DNA from 2 places in the Solwaraspora sp. WMMA2101 genome. Region 1 is predicted to be linked to the other one. Evidence: riboswitches for the same ligand, from Rfam matches in the RefSeq annotation. Region 1 holds a riboswitch; the other holds the start of a gene.
What was found. Region 1 has a riboswitch for thiamine pyrophosphate ahead of ACN28F_RS19505 (thiamine phosphate synthase). Riboswitches for the same ligand answer to the same signal wherever they lie in the genome.
Positions count from the first base shown of each region.

Region 2: linked by a shared signal. The riboswitch ahead of ACN28F_RS25325 (ECF transporter S component) and the one ahead of ACN28F_RS19505 (thiamine phosphate synthase) in region 1 are both predicted to bind thiamine pyrophosphate.

Region 1 is NZ_JBMHMA010000006.1:4,071,242-4,079,019, forward strand. Features, by position in the region: gene ACN28F_RS19485 (ABC-F family ATP-binding cassette domain-containing protein) at 1-1,092, shown strand, start outside; gene ACN28F_RS19490 (aldo/keto reductase) at 1,121-2,101, shown strand; gene ACN28F_RS19495 (hypothetical protein) at 2,205-2,339, shown strand; gene ACN28F_RS19500 (DUF397 domain-containing protein) at 2,336-2,545, shown strand; TPP riboswitch at 2,850-2,961, shown strand; gene ACN28F_RS19505 (thiamine phosphate synthase) at 2,956-3,630, shown strand; gene thiO (glycine oxidase ThiO) at 3,627-4,763, shown strand; gene thiS (sulfur carrier protein ThiS) at 4,754-4,954, shown strand; gene ACN28F_RS19520 (thiazole synthase) at 4,960-5,730, shown strand; gene ACN28F_RS19525 (thiamine phosphate synthase) at 5,727-6,320, shown strand; gene thiD (bifunctional hydroxymethylpyrimidine kinase/phosphomethylpyrimidine kinase) at 6,320-7,147, shown strand; gene thiC (phosphomethylpyrimidine synthase ThiC) at 7,228-7,778, shown strand, end outside.
Region 2 is NZ_JBMHMA010000006.1:5,336,490-5,344,267, forward strand. Features, by position in the region: gene ACN28F_RS25320 (ABC transporter ATP-binding protein) at 1-1,280, opposite strand, end outside; gene ACN28F_RS25325 (ECF transporter S component) at 1,321-1,920, opposite strand; TPP riboswitch at 1,916-2,020, opposite strand; gene ACN28F_RS25330 (permease) at 2,236-3,252, shown strand; gene ACN28F_RS25335 (TIGR03943 family putative permease subunit) at 3,249-3,992, shown strand; gene ACN28F_RS25340 (DUF6328 family protein) at 4,072-4,602, shown strand; gene ACN28F_RS25345 (hypothetical protein) at 4,585-5,190, opposite strand; gene ACN28F_RS25350 (Fur family transcriptional regulator) at 5,276-5,710, opposite strand; gene ACN28F_RS25355 (ArsR/SmtB family transcription factor) at 5,760-6,053, opposite strand; gene ACN28F_RS25360 (metal ABC transporter permease) at 6,175-7,062, opposite strand; gene ACN28F_RS25365 (metal ABC transporter ATP-binding protein) at 7,059-7,778, opposite strand, start outside.

The DNA.
Region 1 (7,778 bases):
GAGCCGGACAACTTCCTTGACGTACCGGGTAAACGGTGGCTGGAGCAGCGGCTGCGCGAGTCGGGCAAGTCGGTGCTCTACGTATCGCACGACCGGGAGCTGCTGGCCCAGACCGCCGACCGGGTGGTTGCCGTCGAAGGCGGCTCGGCGTGGACCCATCCGGGTGGCTTCGCCAGCTGGCACGAGGCTCGCACGGCCCGGCACGCCCGGTTGGAGGAGCAGCGTCGGCGCTGGGACGAGGAGCACGAGAAGCTGCGCGAACTGATGCTGATGTACAAACAGAAGGCGGCGTACAACGACGGGTTGGCCTCGCGCTACCAGGCGGCGCAGACCCGGCTGCGCAAGTTCGAGGAGGCCGGCCCGCCGCCGCTGCCGCCGAAGGACCAGTCGCTGCGGATGCGCCTGTCCGGCGGCCGGACCGGCAAGCGGGCGGTGATCTGCGAGCAGCTGGAGCTCGACGGGCTGACGTACCCGTTCGACCTGGAGATCTGGTACGGCGACCGGGTCGCGGTGCTCGGCGCCAACGGCACCGGCAAGTCGCACTTTCTGCGGCTGCTGGCCCGGGGCGGCACCGACCCGGACCCGGCGGCCGGACCGATCGCCGGCGCGGCGCTTGCCCCGGTGGTCCACGACGGCATGGTGCGGCTCGGTGCCCGGGTCCGGCCCGGCCACTTCTCGCAGACCCACGACCGGCCGGAACTGCTCGACCAGACCCTCGCCGACGTGCTGTGGCGCGGCGACGACCACCGGGCCGGGATGGACCGGCACGCGGCGATGGGTGTGCTGTCCCGCTACGACCTGGCCGGCCAGGGCGACCAGCGGTTCGGCACCCTCTCCGGTGGCCAGCAGGCCCGGTTCCTGGTGCTGCTGCTGGAGCTGTCCGGCGCGACCCTGCTGCTGCTCGACGAGCCGACCGACAACCTGGACCTGGCCTCGGCCGAGGCGCTGGAGGAAGGGCTCAAGGCCTTCGAAGGTACGGTGATCGCGGTCACCCACGACCGCTGGTTCACCCGGTCGTTCGACCGGTTCGTGCTGTTCCAGGGTGACGGCGAGGTGGTCGAGGTCCCCGAGCCGGTCTGGGACGTCCGCTGACCGTCGTAGGCTGGCCGGTGTGACTGAGATGATCTACCGCCGGTTGGGCGACTCGGGGCTGATGGTGTCGGCGGTCGGGGTCGGTTGCAACAACTTCGGCCGCAAGCTGGACGCCGCCGGCACCCGGGCGGTCGTCGACGCCGCCATCGACGCCGGGATCACCCTGTTCGACACCGCCGACATCTACGGCACCCCGCCCGGCGGTTCCGAGGAGCAGCTCGGGGCGGCGCTGCGCGGCCGCCGTGACGACGTGGTGCTGGCCACCAAGTTCGGCATGGACATGGCCGGCCGCAACGGCGTCGACCACGGGGTACGCGGCTCCCGGCGCTACATCGTGCGGGCCGTCGAGGCGTCGCTGCGCCGACTCGGCACCGACCACATCGACCTGTACCAGTTCCACGAGCCGGACCCGGTCACCCCGGTCGAGGAGACCCTGCAGGCCCTGGACGACCTGGTACGCGGCGGCAAGGTCCGCTACGTCGGCTGCTCCAACTTCGCCGGCTGGCAGATCGCCGACGCCGCGTGGACCGCGCGTACCGGTGGGTTGTCACCGTTCGTCAGCGCGCAGAACGAGTACAACCTGCTGGACCGGCGGGTGGAGCAGGAAGTGGTGCCGGCCTGTCGGCGCTTCGGCCTGGGGCTGCTGCCGTACTTCCCGCTCGCCGACGGGCTGCTGACCGGCAAGTACCGCCGGGCCGAGGCGCCGCCGGCGGGCAGCCGGTTGGCGGGCGAGGGCAGCCGGTACGTCGCCCGGCTGGCCGGGGCACCGTGGGACGTCATCGAGGCCCTCGACGCGTACGCCGCGAAGCGGGACCTGTCGCTGCTCACCGTCGCGATCGGCGGCCTGGCCGCGCAGCCGGCGGTGGCGTCGGTGATCGCCGGGGCGACCACCGCCGAGCAGGTACGGGCGAACGCCGCCGCCGGGTCGTGGCAGCCGGACGCCGACGACCTCGCCGAGTTGCGCGCGATCCTGCCGGATCCGGCCGGCCCCGGCGGCTCGCTGAGCTGAGCCTCACATGATCTTGTCTCCTCGGCTGGACTTACATCGATGATCAATTAGTAGTCGAAAACGCTGTCGTGGTGTCGTGGTAGAGACATGCCGCACCGAGGACGTGGTGCTGCTATGTGAGCTGTACGGCGCGGACCTGCCGACCATCGAGGCGTTGGCCGCGCTGGCCCCGAAGACCAAGGATGAGCAGGCCAGTCGTGACCTCTTCTGGCAGACCGCGAAGGAGTACGAGTCGTGATCGATCTTTCCGGCGCTAGCTGGCGCAAGAGCAGCCGATCGAACAATCAGGGTGAGTGTGTCGAGGTGGCTGACGGGCTGGGTGTGGTCGTCGGGGTGCGGGACTCGAAGGATCCGGGCGGTCCGGCGCTGGTGATCGCGCCGGCGAGCTGGTCGGCCTTCGTCGCCGCCGCGAAGGCGGGCACCCTCACCGACTCGCTGAGCTGAGCAGAACTGAGCGCCGCTGTCTCGGCCCCGCGTCGGCGTCGTCGACTGGTCCCGGGACACCTATTGCGTCGTGACGGTATTCCTGTGTGGAATAATTATTCCTCACAGGAATATTGCTGAAACCATACCTGCGCTGGACGAGGACAGGTTGGCTCCCGCCGGTCAGCCACGACCTCGACCGCGGTGCGCGACCTCGACCGCGCGGTGAGCCTGGTCACGGCCGACAGCGGGGCGAGGGCGGCAGACCGAAGGTTGCCTCGGATTGGCCCTTGGCGGATCGACGAGACCGTCGTACGGTAACAGGCAAGTAACCCACGGGAGCCCGGTGCACCGGGCTGAGAGGGAGGCTGACGCGGCCTCCGACCGTCGAACCTGATCCGGGTAATGCCGGCGCAGGGAGGAGCGTTGCCGTGCCGTCCCTTGGGCGACTGCATCTGATCACCGACACCCGACCCGGGTGCGACCCGCTCGGCGTACTGCGGGCCGCGTTGGCCGCCGCCCGCGCTGCCGACGCCGTCGCCGACCTCGTCGTGCAGGTGCGCGTCGAGGACGACATGTCCGACCGGGACGCCTACGAGTTGACCGTCCGTGCGGTCGCCGAATGCACCGCGTACCGGGTGACCTGCCTGGTCAACGACCGGTTGCACATCGCACTCGCCACCGGCGCGGCCGGCGCGCACGTCGGCGCGGCGGACCTGCCGGTTGACGCCGCCCGTCGGGTGCTCGGGCCGGCCGCGATCCTCGGTGCCACCGCGCGCGACCCGGCCACCGGGCGGGCGGCGGTCGCCGCCGGGGCGACGTACCTGGGGGTCGGGCCGTGCTACGCCACCGGCACCAAGACCGGGCTGCCCGACCCGATCGGGCCGGCCGGGCTGGCCGCCGTCGCCGCCGCGGTCGACGTACCGGTGGTCGCGATCGCCGGGGTCACCGTGGACCGGGTTGCACACCTGCTGGCCGCCGGGGCGTACGGGGTCGCGGTGGTCGGCGCGATCGCGGCCGCCGCCGACCCGGGCCGGGCCACCGCCGAACTGCTGACAGCGGTACGTCGTCGGCCGACCGCCGCCGCCGACGGAGCGCCGGCATGACGGCGACAAGCAGCGGGCCCGCCAACGGTCGGGCCGACGTGGCGGTGGTCGGCGGCGGGCCGATCGGGATGGGGATCGCCTGGCGGTGCGCGCAGCGTGGACTGCGTACCGTGCTGCACGACCCGGCACCCGGATCCGGGGCGTCGTCGGTGGCCGCCGGGATGCTCGCCCCGGTCGCCGAGTCGCACTTCGGCGAGGCGGAGCTGACCCGGCTGCTGGTCGACTCGGCGGCCCGCTGGCCGGCGTTCGCCGCCGAACTGACCGCCGTCACCGGCCAGGACATCGGCTACCGCACCGACGGCACCCTGGTCGTCACCCTCACCGGCGACGACCGGCAGGAGGCGCAGCGGCTCTGGGCGTACCAGCAGAGCCTGGACCTGCCGATCACGCTGCTGCGCGCCACGGCGCTGCGGGATCGCGAACCGGCGCTGGCCCCGAGGGCACGCGGCGGGGCGCTGATGCCCGACGACCACCAGGTCGACCCGCGTCGGCTGGTCGCGGCACTGGACACCGCGCTGGACCGGACCGGGGTCACCGTGGTCCCGCAACCGGTCACCGACGTCTCCACACTGGACGCGCAAGTGGTCGTGGTGGCCGCCGGCTGCGGCTCGGCGACGCTGACCGGGCTGCCGGTACGGCCGGTCAAAGGCCAGATCCTGCGGCTGCGGGCACCCGCCGGCGCCGTCGGGTTCCGGCACGTGATCCGGGGGTACGCCGACGGCCGACAGGTCTACCTGGTGCCGCGCGCCGACGGGGAGGTGGTCGTCGGCGCCACCGTCGAGGAACGCGGCGACACCACGGTGACCGCCGGTGCGGTGCTGGAGCTGCTGCGCGCCGCCGCCGACCTGCTGCCGGAGATCGCCGAGTACGAGCTGGTCGAGGCGCGGGCAGCGGCCCGGCCCGGTACGCCCGACAACGCGCCGCTGCTCGGCTGGCTTCCCACGGCCGACGGGCGGGTGCTGGTGGCGACCGGACATCACCGGCACGGCATCGTGCTGACCCCGGTGACCGCCGACCTGATCGCCGACCTGGCCGCCGGCGCCGACCCGGATCCGGTGCTGGCACCGTTCCAACCGGGCCGGTTCACGGCTGCGAACAGGGAGAACGCGAGGGAGAAGGAGCCATGGAGCTGATCGTGAACGGCGCGCCGGTCACCACGCCGACCGGTGTCACGCTCGCCGACGTCGTCCGTACGGTCACCGACGCCGACCGGGGTGTCGCCGTCGCCGTCAACGGTGCGGTGGTGCCGCGCAGCGGCTGGCCGGCCGAGCAGCTGTGCGACGGCGACCGGGTCGAGGTCCTGATCGCCGCGCAGGGCGGGTGAACCGGATGCCGTTCACCGTCGCCGGGCACAGTTTCGACTCCCGGCTGATCCTCGGCACCGGCGGCGCCGCCAACCTGCACATCCTGGAGCAGGCGATCGCCGCCAGCGGCACCGGGCTGGTGACGGTCGCACTGCGCCGGGTGGACAGCGCCGCCACCATGCACGGCGGACTGCTCGACCTGCTGGAACGCTGCGGCGTACGGCTGCTGCCGAACACCGCCGGCTGCTACACCGCCACCGAGGCGGTGAAGGTGGCCCACCTGGCCCGCGAGGCGTTCGACACCGACTGGGTCAAGCTGGAGGTCATCGGCGACGAGCGGACCCTGCTGCCGGACGGTGCCGAGCTGCTGCGCGCCGCCGAGCAGTTGGTCGACGAGGGTTTCACCGTGCTGCCGTACACCACCGACGATCCGGTGCTGGCGCGGCGGCTGGCCGACGTCGGTTGCGCGGCGGTGATGCCGGCCGGCGCGCCGATCGGCTCCGGCCTGGGCATCCTCAACCCGCACCACCTCCGGCTGATCCGTCAGTCGGTCGACATCCCGGTGATCCTGGACGCCGGGGTCGGCACCGCCTCCGACGCCGCGCTCGCCATGGAGCTGGGCTGCGACGCGGTGCTGCTGGCCAGCGCGGTGACCCGGGCCGCCGACCCGGTGGCGATGGCCACCGCCATGCGGTACGCCATCGACGCCGGCCGGCTGGCGGCCCGCGCCGGTCGGATCCCGAAGCGGTTCCACGCGCTGGCGTCCACTCCGGACGAGGGGCGGCCCGAGCTGTGAACGGGATCGTGCTGCTCACCGACCGTCGACAGGCGACCCGGCCGCTGCCGCAGGTGGTGGCGGCGGCGGTGGCCGGCGGCGTCCGGCAGGTGGTGCTGCGGGAACGCGACCTGCCCCGGGCGCAGCGCGTCGCGCTGGCCGACCAGTTGCGCGGCGTTCTCGCTCCGGCCGGCGGCACCCTGATCGTCGCTGGTCCGGACCCGCTCGGCGGTGACGCCGTGCACCTGAGCGCCGCTGGGCCCTACCCGCCGCCGAGCTTCGGGCTGGTCGGGCGCTCCTGCCACGACGAGGCCGAACTCGGCCGACTGACCACGGAGGACTACGTGACGGTGTCACCGGTGTTCACGACCGCGTCCAAACCCGGCTACGGGCCGCCACTCGGTCCGGCCGGGCTGGCCCGCCTGGCACGGGCCGCCGGCCGGCCGGTGGTCGCGCTCGCCGGAGTGACCACGGCGGAGCAGGTCGCCACCTGTCGGGCGGCCGGTGCCGCCGGGGTGGCGGTGATGGGCGCGGTGATGCGGGCCGCCGACCCGGCGGCCGTGGTCCGCGAGCTGGCCGCCGGGTTGCTGCCGGCCGAGGTGGGCTGCTGATGACCGGCGACCGGACCACCCCGGTGGTGGCGATGACGATCGCCGGATCCGACTCCGGCGGCGGCGCCGGCATCCAGGCCGACCTGAAGGTCTTCGCCGCGCTCGGCGTCCACGGCACCAGCGCGATCACGGCGGTGACGGCACAGAACACCCGGGGTGTGACGGCGGTGCACCAGCTGCCCGCCGGTCAGGTGCGTGCCCAGATCGAGGCGGTCCGCGTCGACCTGCCGGTGGCTGCGGTCAAGACCGGCATGCTCGGTACGGCGCGGGTCGCCGGGGTGGTCGCCGCGCTGGCCCGCGCGGGGGAGCTGCCGAACCTGGTCGTCGATCCGGTGCTGGTCTCCACCAGCGGGCACCGGCTCGGGGTGGTCGGCGCGGTGGAGCGGCTGCTGCCGTACGCCCTGGTGGCGACGCCGAACCGGGCGGAGGCGTCGGCGCTGGTCGGCTGGCCGGTGCGGACCCGCGAGGAGATGGCACGGGCGGCGGCCGAGCTGGTCGCCGGCGGGCCGAGGTTCGTGGTGGTCACCGGCGGCGACCCGGACGGTACGTCGACCGACCCGGCGGCGGTCGACGTGGTCGCGACGGCCGACAGCAGTTGGCAGCTGACCGGTGAGCGGCTGGCCACCCGCAACACCCACGGCACCGGGTGCAGCTTCGCGGCGGCGGTCGCCGCCCGGCTGGCCCTCGGTGACGACGTACCGGCCGCCCTGATCTTCGCCAAGGGGTACGTGGCGGGCGCGTTGGCCGGGGCCGCGCACTGGCGGCTGGGTGCCGGGCACGGCCCGGTCGACCACTTCGGCTGGTCCCGCCAGCCGCTGTCCACCTGAAGCCGCACCCCATCTGAAGCCGCACCCATCTGAAGTCGGCAACTGTCCGAAGTCGGCACATATCTGAAGGAGGCCCGCCGATGCAGGCTCGTCGCAAGGTGTACGTGCAAGGACCGCGACCGGACATCCAGGTGCCGTTCGCCGAGGTGACCCTGGCCGGCGACAACCCGCCGGTGCGGCTCTACGACACGTCCGGCCCGGGATCGGACCCGCAGGCAGGGCTGCCGCCGCTGCGCGGACCGTGGATCGCGCAGCGTGGTGACGTCGCTCCGGCACGTGGGGCCGGCACCCCGCTGGCGGGCGCGGACGGGCGTCGGCCGACCCAGTTGGCGTACGCCCGGGCCGGGACGGTCACCCCGGAGATGGAGTTCGTCGCGGTGCGCGAGAACCTGCCGGCCGAGGTGGTACGGGAGGAGATCGCCGCCGGCCGGGCGGTGCTGCCGGCCAACGTCAACCACCCGGAGTCCGAGCCGATGATCATCGGTAGCCGGTTCCTGGTGAAGGTGAACGCCAACATCGGCACCTCGGCCGTCTCGTCGTCGGTGGCCGAGGAGGTGGAGAAGCTGACCTGGGCCACCCGGTGGGGTGCCGACACCGTGATGGACCTGTCCACCGGCAAGCGGATCCACGA
Region 2 (7,778 bases), 1.3 Mb from region 1:
GTCGGTTCGTCGAGCACCAGCAGCTGCGGCGCGGTGGCCAGAGCGGTCGCCACACTCAGCCGCCGCGCCTCACCACCGGACAACGTGTACGGGTTCGCCCGCGCCAGCCGGTCCAGCCGCAACCGGGTGAGCAGCTCGTCGACGACCCGACCGACCGCCGGCTCCGGCAGACCGCAGCGGCGCGGGCCGAGCGCCAACTCGTCGGCCACGGTCGTGGTGACGAACTGGTGCTCCGGGTTCTGGAACACCGAACCGATCCGGCGGACCAGCTCCGGCGCCCGCCAGCGGTGCGGCACCGCCCCGACCTGCCCACCGGTCAGCGCTGCGGTCGCCCGTACCGCGCCGGCACCGGGGGCGACCAGCCCGCCGAGCAGCAACGCCAGGGTGGTCTTGCCGGCCCCGTTGGGCCCGAGTACGGCCAGCGCCTCCCCGGCGTGCACCGGCACCTCGTCGGCGCGCACGGCCAGCCGGGGCGGCAACCCGACCCGGTCGGCGTGCAGCAGCGGCGCACCGGCGGGTCGACCGGACCGCCGTACCGGAAGTGGCTGGTCGGGCACCCACACACCGTCGGCGGCCAGTTGTCCGCCGTACCGGTCGAAGACCTCCGTCGGCGGGCCGTCGGCCCGCACCCCGCCACCGGGTTCCAGCACCACCACCCGGTCGACCAGCGGCAGCGCCTGCGCCACCCGGTGCTCGACGATCACCAGGGTGGTGTCGTCATCGTCGGCCAGCGCGCCGGCGATCGCGTCGCGGACCAGGTCGGCGCCGGCCGGATCCAGGTTCGCGGTCGGCTCGTCGAGCAGCAGCAGGTCCGGGCGCAGCGCGAGCGCCCCGGCCAGGGCGAGTCGCTGCTGCTCGCCACCGGACAACGCGGCGGTCGGCCGGTCCCGGCCGTACCGGAAACCGACCCGGGCCAGCGCGGCGTCGACCCGTGGCCAGATCTCCGCAGCCGGTACGCCCCGGTTCTCCAGCCCGAACGCCACGTCGTCACCACTGCGCGCCATCACCAGCTGGGTCTGCGGATCCTGGAAGACGATGCCGACCCGGTCGCGGGCCTTGCGCGGGTCGAGCCCGTCGACGCCCACCGTGCCGGCCTGTTCGCCCGAGTCGGCCGGCAGCAGCCCGGCCATCGCCGCCAGCAGGGTGCTCTTGCCCGCGCCGGACGGCCCGAGCAGCAGGACCCGTTCGCCGGCGCCGATCCGCAGGTCGACGTCGCGCACCGCCCAGGCCCGGCGGCCGGCGTGCCGCCAGCCGAAGCCCCGCAGCTCCAGCCGGCTCACCGCGCGGCCCGGCTCAGCCGACGGCCCGGCTCGGCCCGGCTCACACCATGGTGCGGTCGCGGCCGGCCGGGAACCGGTCGAGCACCCCGGTCCGGGCCAGTGCCCGGGTCAGCGCGACGCTGCCGGCACCGGCCAGCACGATCGCGCTGACCACGGTCACGACGAAGATCGGGATCCGGAAGGTGACCAGATCGTACGGCGCGTAGTACCGGACCTGGTCGAAGATCGCCGCGCCGAGCCCGGCGGCCGCCCCGGCGGCCAGCACCACCGGGAGCCGGAACGAGCGGTACGCCACCGCGAGGAACACCAGCTCGGCGCCGACGCCCTGGGCCAGGCCCTGGAGCACCACCACGGCGCCCCACTGGCTGCCCAGCGCCGCCGACACCAACGCGGCGACCAGTTCGCAGAAGAGCGCGGCCCCCGGCTTGCGGATCACCAGGGCACCGAGCACAGCCGGCACCAGCCACACCCCGTACAGCACCGCCTGGGCGGGCGGGAAGAAGGTGAACGCGGCCTCGGTGGCTGCCCAGACCAGCCCCCACGCCCAGAAGATCACCCCGAAGGCGACCGCGATCACCGAGGCGACCACGATGTCGACGGTCCGCCAACGGCGGTCGACGGAGGTACTGCGTAGCGTCATCGTCGCTCCAACTCCCTGCGCTGGCATTACCCAGATCAGGTTCGAGGGTCTGCGGGCTCCCCGCACTCTCAGCGCTGTCTGCGCTCCCCTGTCGGACATGAGGTTGTTCCGTCGACGCTAGCACCGGGCGACCGGTGCGAACAGAGGCGACGTCCGGGTGTGGCGGCGGGCACCCCCGGACGCGTTATCGTGGGGTGCCCGCATCGACCCGTCCAGCGAGGGGACCGACCTTCCGTGACCGCTGCCGATCGCACCGCGACGCGTCGGGCGCGCCCCGGTGACGAGGTCGACTGGGGTACGTCGGACGCCGACGACCTGTCGGCCTCGGGCGCTTCCGGCGGGTCGCCCGGTGCCCCGCGGCCGCCCCGGCGGCGACTGTTCGGCGACCGGGTCGGCTCGGTCGAGGTGCTCGCCTTCCTGCTGATCGGGTTGGTGATCTTCCGCGAGCCGTTGGCCGGCCTGATCTCCGACCCCCGGCTGCAGACCTGGACCACGGTCTTCGTCTCGGTGATGGTCCAGGCCATGCCGTTCCTCGTCTTCGGCGTGGTGCTCTCCGCGGTCATCGCGGTCTTCGTGCCCCGGTCGTTCTGGGCGAAGGCGTTGCCGAAGCATCCGGCGCTGGCGGTGCCGGTGGCCAGCGCGGCCGGCGTGGTGCTGCCCGGCTGCGAGTGCGGCTCGGTGCCGATCGCCGGGTCGTTGATCCGTCGGGGCGTGGCACCGGCCGCCGCCCTGGCGTTCCTGCTGGCCGCGCCGGCGATCAACCCGATCGTGCTGGTCGCGACGGCCGTCGCCTTCCCGAACAACCCGGAGATGGTGCTCGGTCGAGGTGTCGCCAGCCTGATCGTCGCGATGGTGATGGGCTGGCTGTGGCTGCGGCTGGGCCGCACCGACTGGATCCGGTTGCCGCACCGGCCGGATCTGGACGACCTGTCCCGCGCGCGGGCATTCTGGGCGGCCGTCCGGCACGACATCATGCACGCCGGCGGCTTCCTGGTGATCGGTGCGATGGCCGCCGCCAGCATCAACGTGCTGGTGCCGGAGCGCTGGCTGCAGACCCTCGCCGACAACCCGGTGCTGTCCATCCTGGCCCTGGCGGTGCTCGCCGTACTGCTGTCGATCTGCTCCGAGGCCGACGCGTTCGTCGCCGCGTCGCTGTCGCAGTTCTCGCTCACCTCGCGACTGGTGTTCCTGGTCGTCGGCCCGATGGTCGACCTGAAGCTGATCTCGATGCAAGCCGGTACGTTCGGGCGCCGGTTCGCGTACCGGTTCGCTCCGGCGACCTTTCTGATCGCCATCGTGGTGGCGGTCGCGGTGGGGACGGTGCTGTTGTGAACAAACAGGCTCAAGGTGTGGTGCTGCTGCTGCTCGGCGGCGCGGTCGTCAAGGCCAGCGTCACCGAGATGTACCTGCGCTACGTCAAGGAGGTGCTGCAGCCGTTCCTGATCGTCGCGGGCCTGCTGCTGGTCGCCGCCGGCATCATGACGCTCTGGCACGATCTGCGGCGGCGCAACGCACCCGCCCCGGCCGACGACGGCCACGACCACCACGACGACGGTCACGGCCACGCCCACCACGAGCCGCGGGTCGGCTGGCTGCTGATCCTGCCGGTGCTCGGCCTGCTGCTGGTCGCCCCGCCCGCGCTGGGTTCGTACGCCGCCGCGCAGGCCGGTACCGCGCTCAGCGCCGAGCAGGCATCCTCGGACTATCCACCGCTGCCCGACGGCGACCCGGCCCAGATCAGCGTCCTCGACTACGCCTCCCGGGCGATCTTCGACGAGGGTCGGTCACTGGACGGTCGGACCGTACGGCTCACCGGCTTCGTCGCCGAAGGGCCGGACGGCGAGCCGATGCTGGCCCGTATCGTGCTGTCCTGCTGCGCCGCCGACGGCCGACCGATCAAGGTCGGGATGGACGGCAGCGCCCCCACCGGGCTGCCGGTGGACACCTGGATCGCGGTGGTCGGCCGGTACAGCGACCGGATCGGCACCGACCCGGTGAACGGGGCGAGCATCCCGTACCTCGGGGTCGAATCCTGGCAGGAGATCGAGCCGCCGGCGCAGCAGTACGAGTAGAGGTTTCACTTCTGCCGGTCCGGGGCATCTTCCCGTCCGCCGTTTCAACGTGACGGACGTGGCGGGAGGGACCAGACGGATGAGCCGGGAGACCGAGCGGGAACGGTGGCAACGGAATTTCGCCGACCTGTTGCAGGAGCTTCGAGTTGCCCAGACCGGCGTCCAGATTCTCTTCGCGTTCCTGCTGACGCTGCCGTTCAGCAGCGGCTTCCCGGACACGACCGCGTTCCAGCGCGACATCTACGTGGTCGCGCTGCTCGCGGCGGCGGCCGCCGCCGCGATGATCATTTCGCCGGTGGCGTTCCACCGGGTGCTGTTCCGCCAGGGCCGTAAGCCCGAACTGGTCCGGTTCGCCCACCGGATGGCCAGCGGCGGCCTCGGCTTCATGCTGGTGGCGATGGTCAGCTCGGTTCTGCTGGTCACCGACTTCATCCTGCCGCGCACGGTCGGGTTCGTCCTCAGCGGCATCACCGGGCTCTGGTTCCTGACCTTCTGGGCCGGTCTGCCGTTCGTGCACCGCGGCTGGCTGCGCGACGACGACGAGGACGACGACGAGGGGACGGCCAGCGGCGATGCCGCCGGTCACCAGACGTCAGCGCGGCACCCGTAGCCCGAGGGATCGCAGCTCCAGCGCGGCGAGCGCGGCGGTGACCTGCGGATCACCGTCGCGCCAGCGGGCCGCCACGTCCGGGTCGATCGCGGTGATCGCGGCCAGCGGACGACCGGCCAGCGCCCGCAGCGCCAGCAGGTCCTGACCGGCCGGCAGGTCACGCAGGGCCACGGCGGCGCTGGCCCGCCGGATCCACCGGATGCGTAGCGGCAGCCAACCGAACAGCACCAGCCCCACCGGGAAGATCAGCATGGTGACGGCGAGCGCCACGGCCAGGTCGGCGACCAGGTCCTGCTGCTCACGTCCGGCCTGCGCGACCGATCTGGCGGCACCGGCGGCCTGGGTGAACGGGGCGGTCAACTCGTCACCGACGAGCGGTACCCGACCGACCCGGCCGCCGACGTCGGCGAGGTTGTCGGCCAGCCCGGCACCGGCGTCCTGCAGGGTACGGCCGGGGCCGGCGAGCCGAGCGACCTGCTCGTGCAGCCAGAGCGCGGCACGGATCCACAGGTAGACCCAGGCGACGACGATCAGATCGGTGGCGAACTGCCGGGCGGCGGCGGGGAAACGGTCGGCGTAGATCTGCATGCGCACAGCGTGCCGTACCCGTGTCGACCACGCCGTCCTGGCCGGTGCCGGCCGCGACCGACCGGCATGGTCTGGGGTGATCCCGCTAGGACTTCTTGCCGGTCTTGCGGCTGGCGCACTGCGGGCAGGTGCCGAAGATCTCCATCGTGTGGCTCACCCCGACGTACCCGTGCTGGGCCGCGACCCGTTCCGCCCACGCCTCGACCGCCGGCCCCTCGACCTCGACGGTGCTGCCGCAGGATCGGCAGACGAGATGGTGGTGGTGGCCCTGGCTGCACCGCCGGTACAGATGCTCGCCGCCGGGCGGACGCATCACGTCGACCTCGCCCGAGTCGGCGAGCCCCTGCAACGTCCGGTAGACGGTGGTCAGGCCGACCCGGTCGCCGCGTTCCCGCAACATGGCGTGCAGTTCCTGGGCGCTGTGGAACCCCGCCAACTCGTCGAGGATGGCGCTCACCGCGCTGCGTTGCCGGGTGTTGCGGACCGCCGCCTGCTCGGTGGTGGTGTCTCCAGTCTTCATCTGGGGCCTCCGGGGCAAAGTACTGCTGCCGAATCCTGCCGGTGGCGGGTCACCGTACCTCCCGGGCATGGCTGACCGCGTCGGCGACGATGTGCGCGACGTGTTCGTCGACCAGCGCGTACGCGATCTCCCGGCCCCGCCGGGAGCCGTGCACCACGCCGGCCCCACGCAGCACACGAAGGTGCTGCGACACCAGCGGCTGCGGTGCGCCGAGCTTCTCCACGAGCTCGTGGACACAGCGTTCGCCCTGGGCGAGCTCGGTCACGATGGCGACCCGGATCGGAGCGGACAGGGCGCGCAGCAGTTCGCCCGCGCTCTCGTACCCCTCGTAGCCGTTGGCCATCGTCACCCCGCAACGGTAACCAATAGCGGGGCCGGACCGGCAGGCAGGCGGCCACCGGCGGAGGAACCGGCGGCATCTGGAAAGCCGCCGGACCGCCGGACCGGGAGGGTGGGGGACCGGATCAGGACTCCAGGACGACCTCCGGTGGCTCCACCTCGCGGGCCGGCCGCTGCGGTACGCGCAGGCGGGCACCCCGTCGGCGCAGCAGGCGCCAGAGGCCGGCACCGATCGCGGTGGCGGCGAACGCGCCGATCGCCAGGATGACGATCGTCGCGCCGAGCGCGGTGTTGACGGTGCCGGCCAGCCACACGCCGCCGCCGGCCGAGACCAGGCCGATCGCCATCGCCGCCGCCATGGTGGTGCGGAACCCCCGGGTGAGCTGCTGCGCGGTCGCCACCGGCACCACCATCAGTGCGCTGACCAGCAGCAGGCCGACCGCCCGCATGGCGATGGTGACGGTCACCGCGGTGGTGACCGCGATCAGCAGGTTGAGCGTGCGCACCGGCAGGCCGGAGACCTTGGCGTACTCCTCGTCGTGGCAGATGGCGAACAGTGCCGGGCGCAGCAGCAGCATCGCGGCGAGCACGACCGCGGCGAGCACCACGATCACCCGCAGGTCCTCCGGGCGGGTGGTGCTCAGCGACCCGAACAGGTAGGACATCAGGTTGGCGTTGCTGCGGTCGCCGGCCAGCCCGACCAGCATCACCCCGCCGGCGATACCGCCGTAGAACAGCAGCGCGAGCGCCATGTCGCCGGAGGTGCGGCCGCGTTCGCGCAACAGTTCGATGGCGATCGCGCCGATCGCGGCGACGATCACCGCGGTGAGCACGGGGGAGCGGTCCAGCAGCAGGCCGACGCCGACCCCGGTGAGGGCCACGTGGCCCACCCCGTCGCCGATCAACGACATCCGCCGCTGCACCAGGTAGATGCCCAGGGCCGGGGCGGCCAGCCCGATGACCAGGGCGCCGATCAGCGCCCGGATCATGAATTCGTACTGGAAGATGCTCATGCGTTCAATATCCGGGACGGTTCGACCGGCGCGTGCGGGTGGACGTGGTCGTGACCGGGGTCGGCGTGGTGCCCGGCCGGTGGTGGCACCGCGCCGTCGTGGACCACCTCGCCGTGGTGCAGCACCACCGCGCGGTCGATCAGCGGCTGCAACGGCCCGAGCTCGTGGGCGACCAGCAGCACCGTACCGCCGCCGGTGACGAACGTGCCGAGCGCCGTGGCGAACGCCTCCTGGCTGGCGGCGTCGACCCCGGCGGTGGGCTCGTCGAGGACCAGCAGTTCCGGTTCGCCGGCCAGCGCGCGGGCGATCAGCGTCCGCTGCTGCTGGCCACCGGAGAGGGCGGCGACCGGGTCGCGTACCCGGTCGGCGAGGCCGACGGCGGCCAGCGCCGCCGCGACGGCGGCCCGGTCGGCGGCCCCGGCCGGGCGCAGTACGCCGCGACGGGCGAGCCGGCCGGAGGCGACGACCTCCCCGACGGTGGCCGGTACGCCGCTGCCGGCCCCGAGCCGTTGCGGTACGTAGCCGACCCGGTGCCATTGGCGGAACCGCCCCAACGGCACGTCGAAGAGCCGGACGGTACCGCCGCGCAGCGGCACCAGACCGAGCGCGGTGCGGATCAGGGTGGACTTGCCGGAGCCGTTCGCGCCGAGCAACGCGACGACCTCACCGCTGTTCACGGTGAGGTCGATGGCGCGGAGCACGGGGCGGCCGTCGTA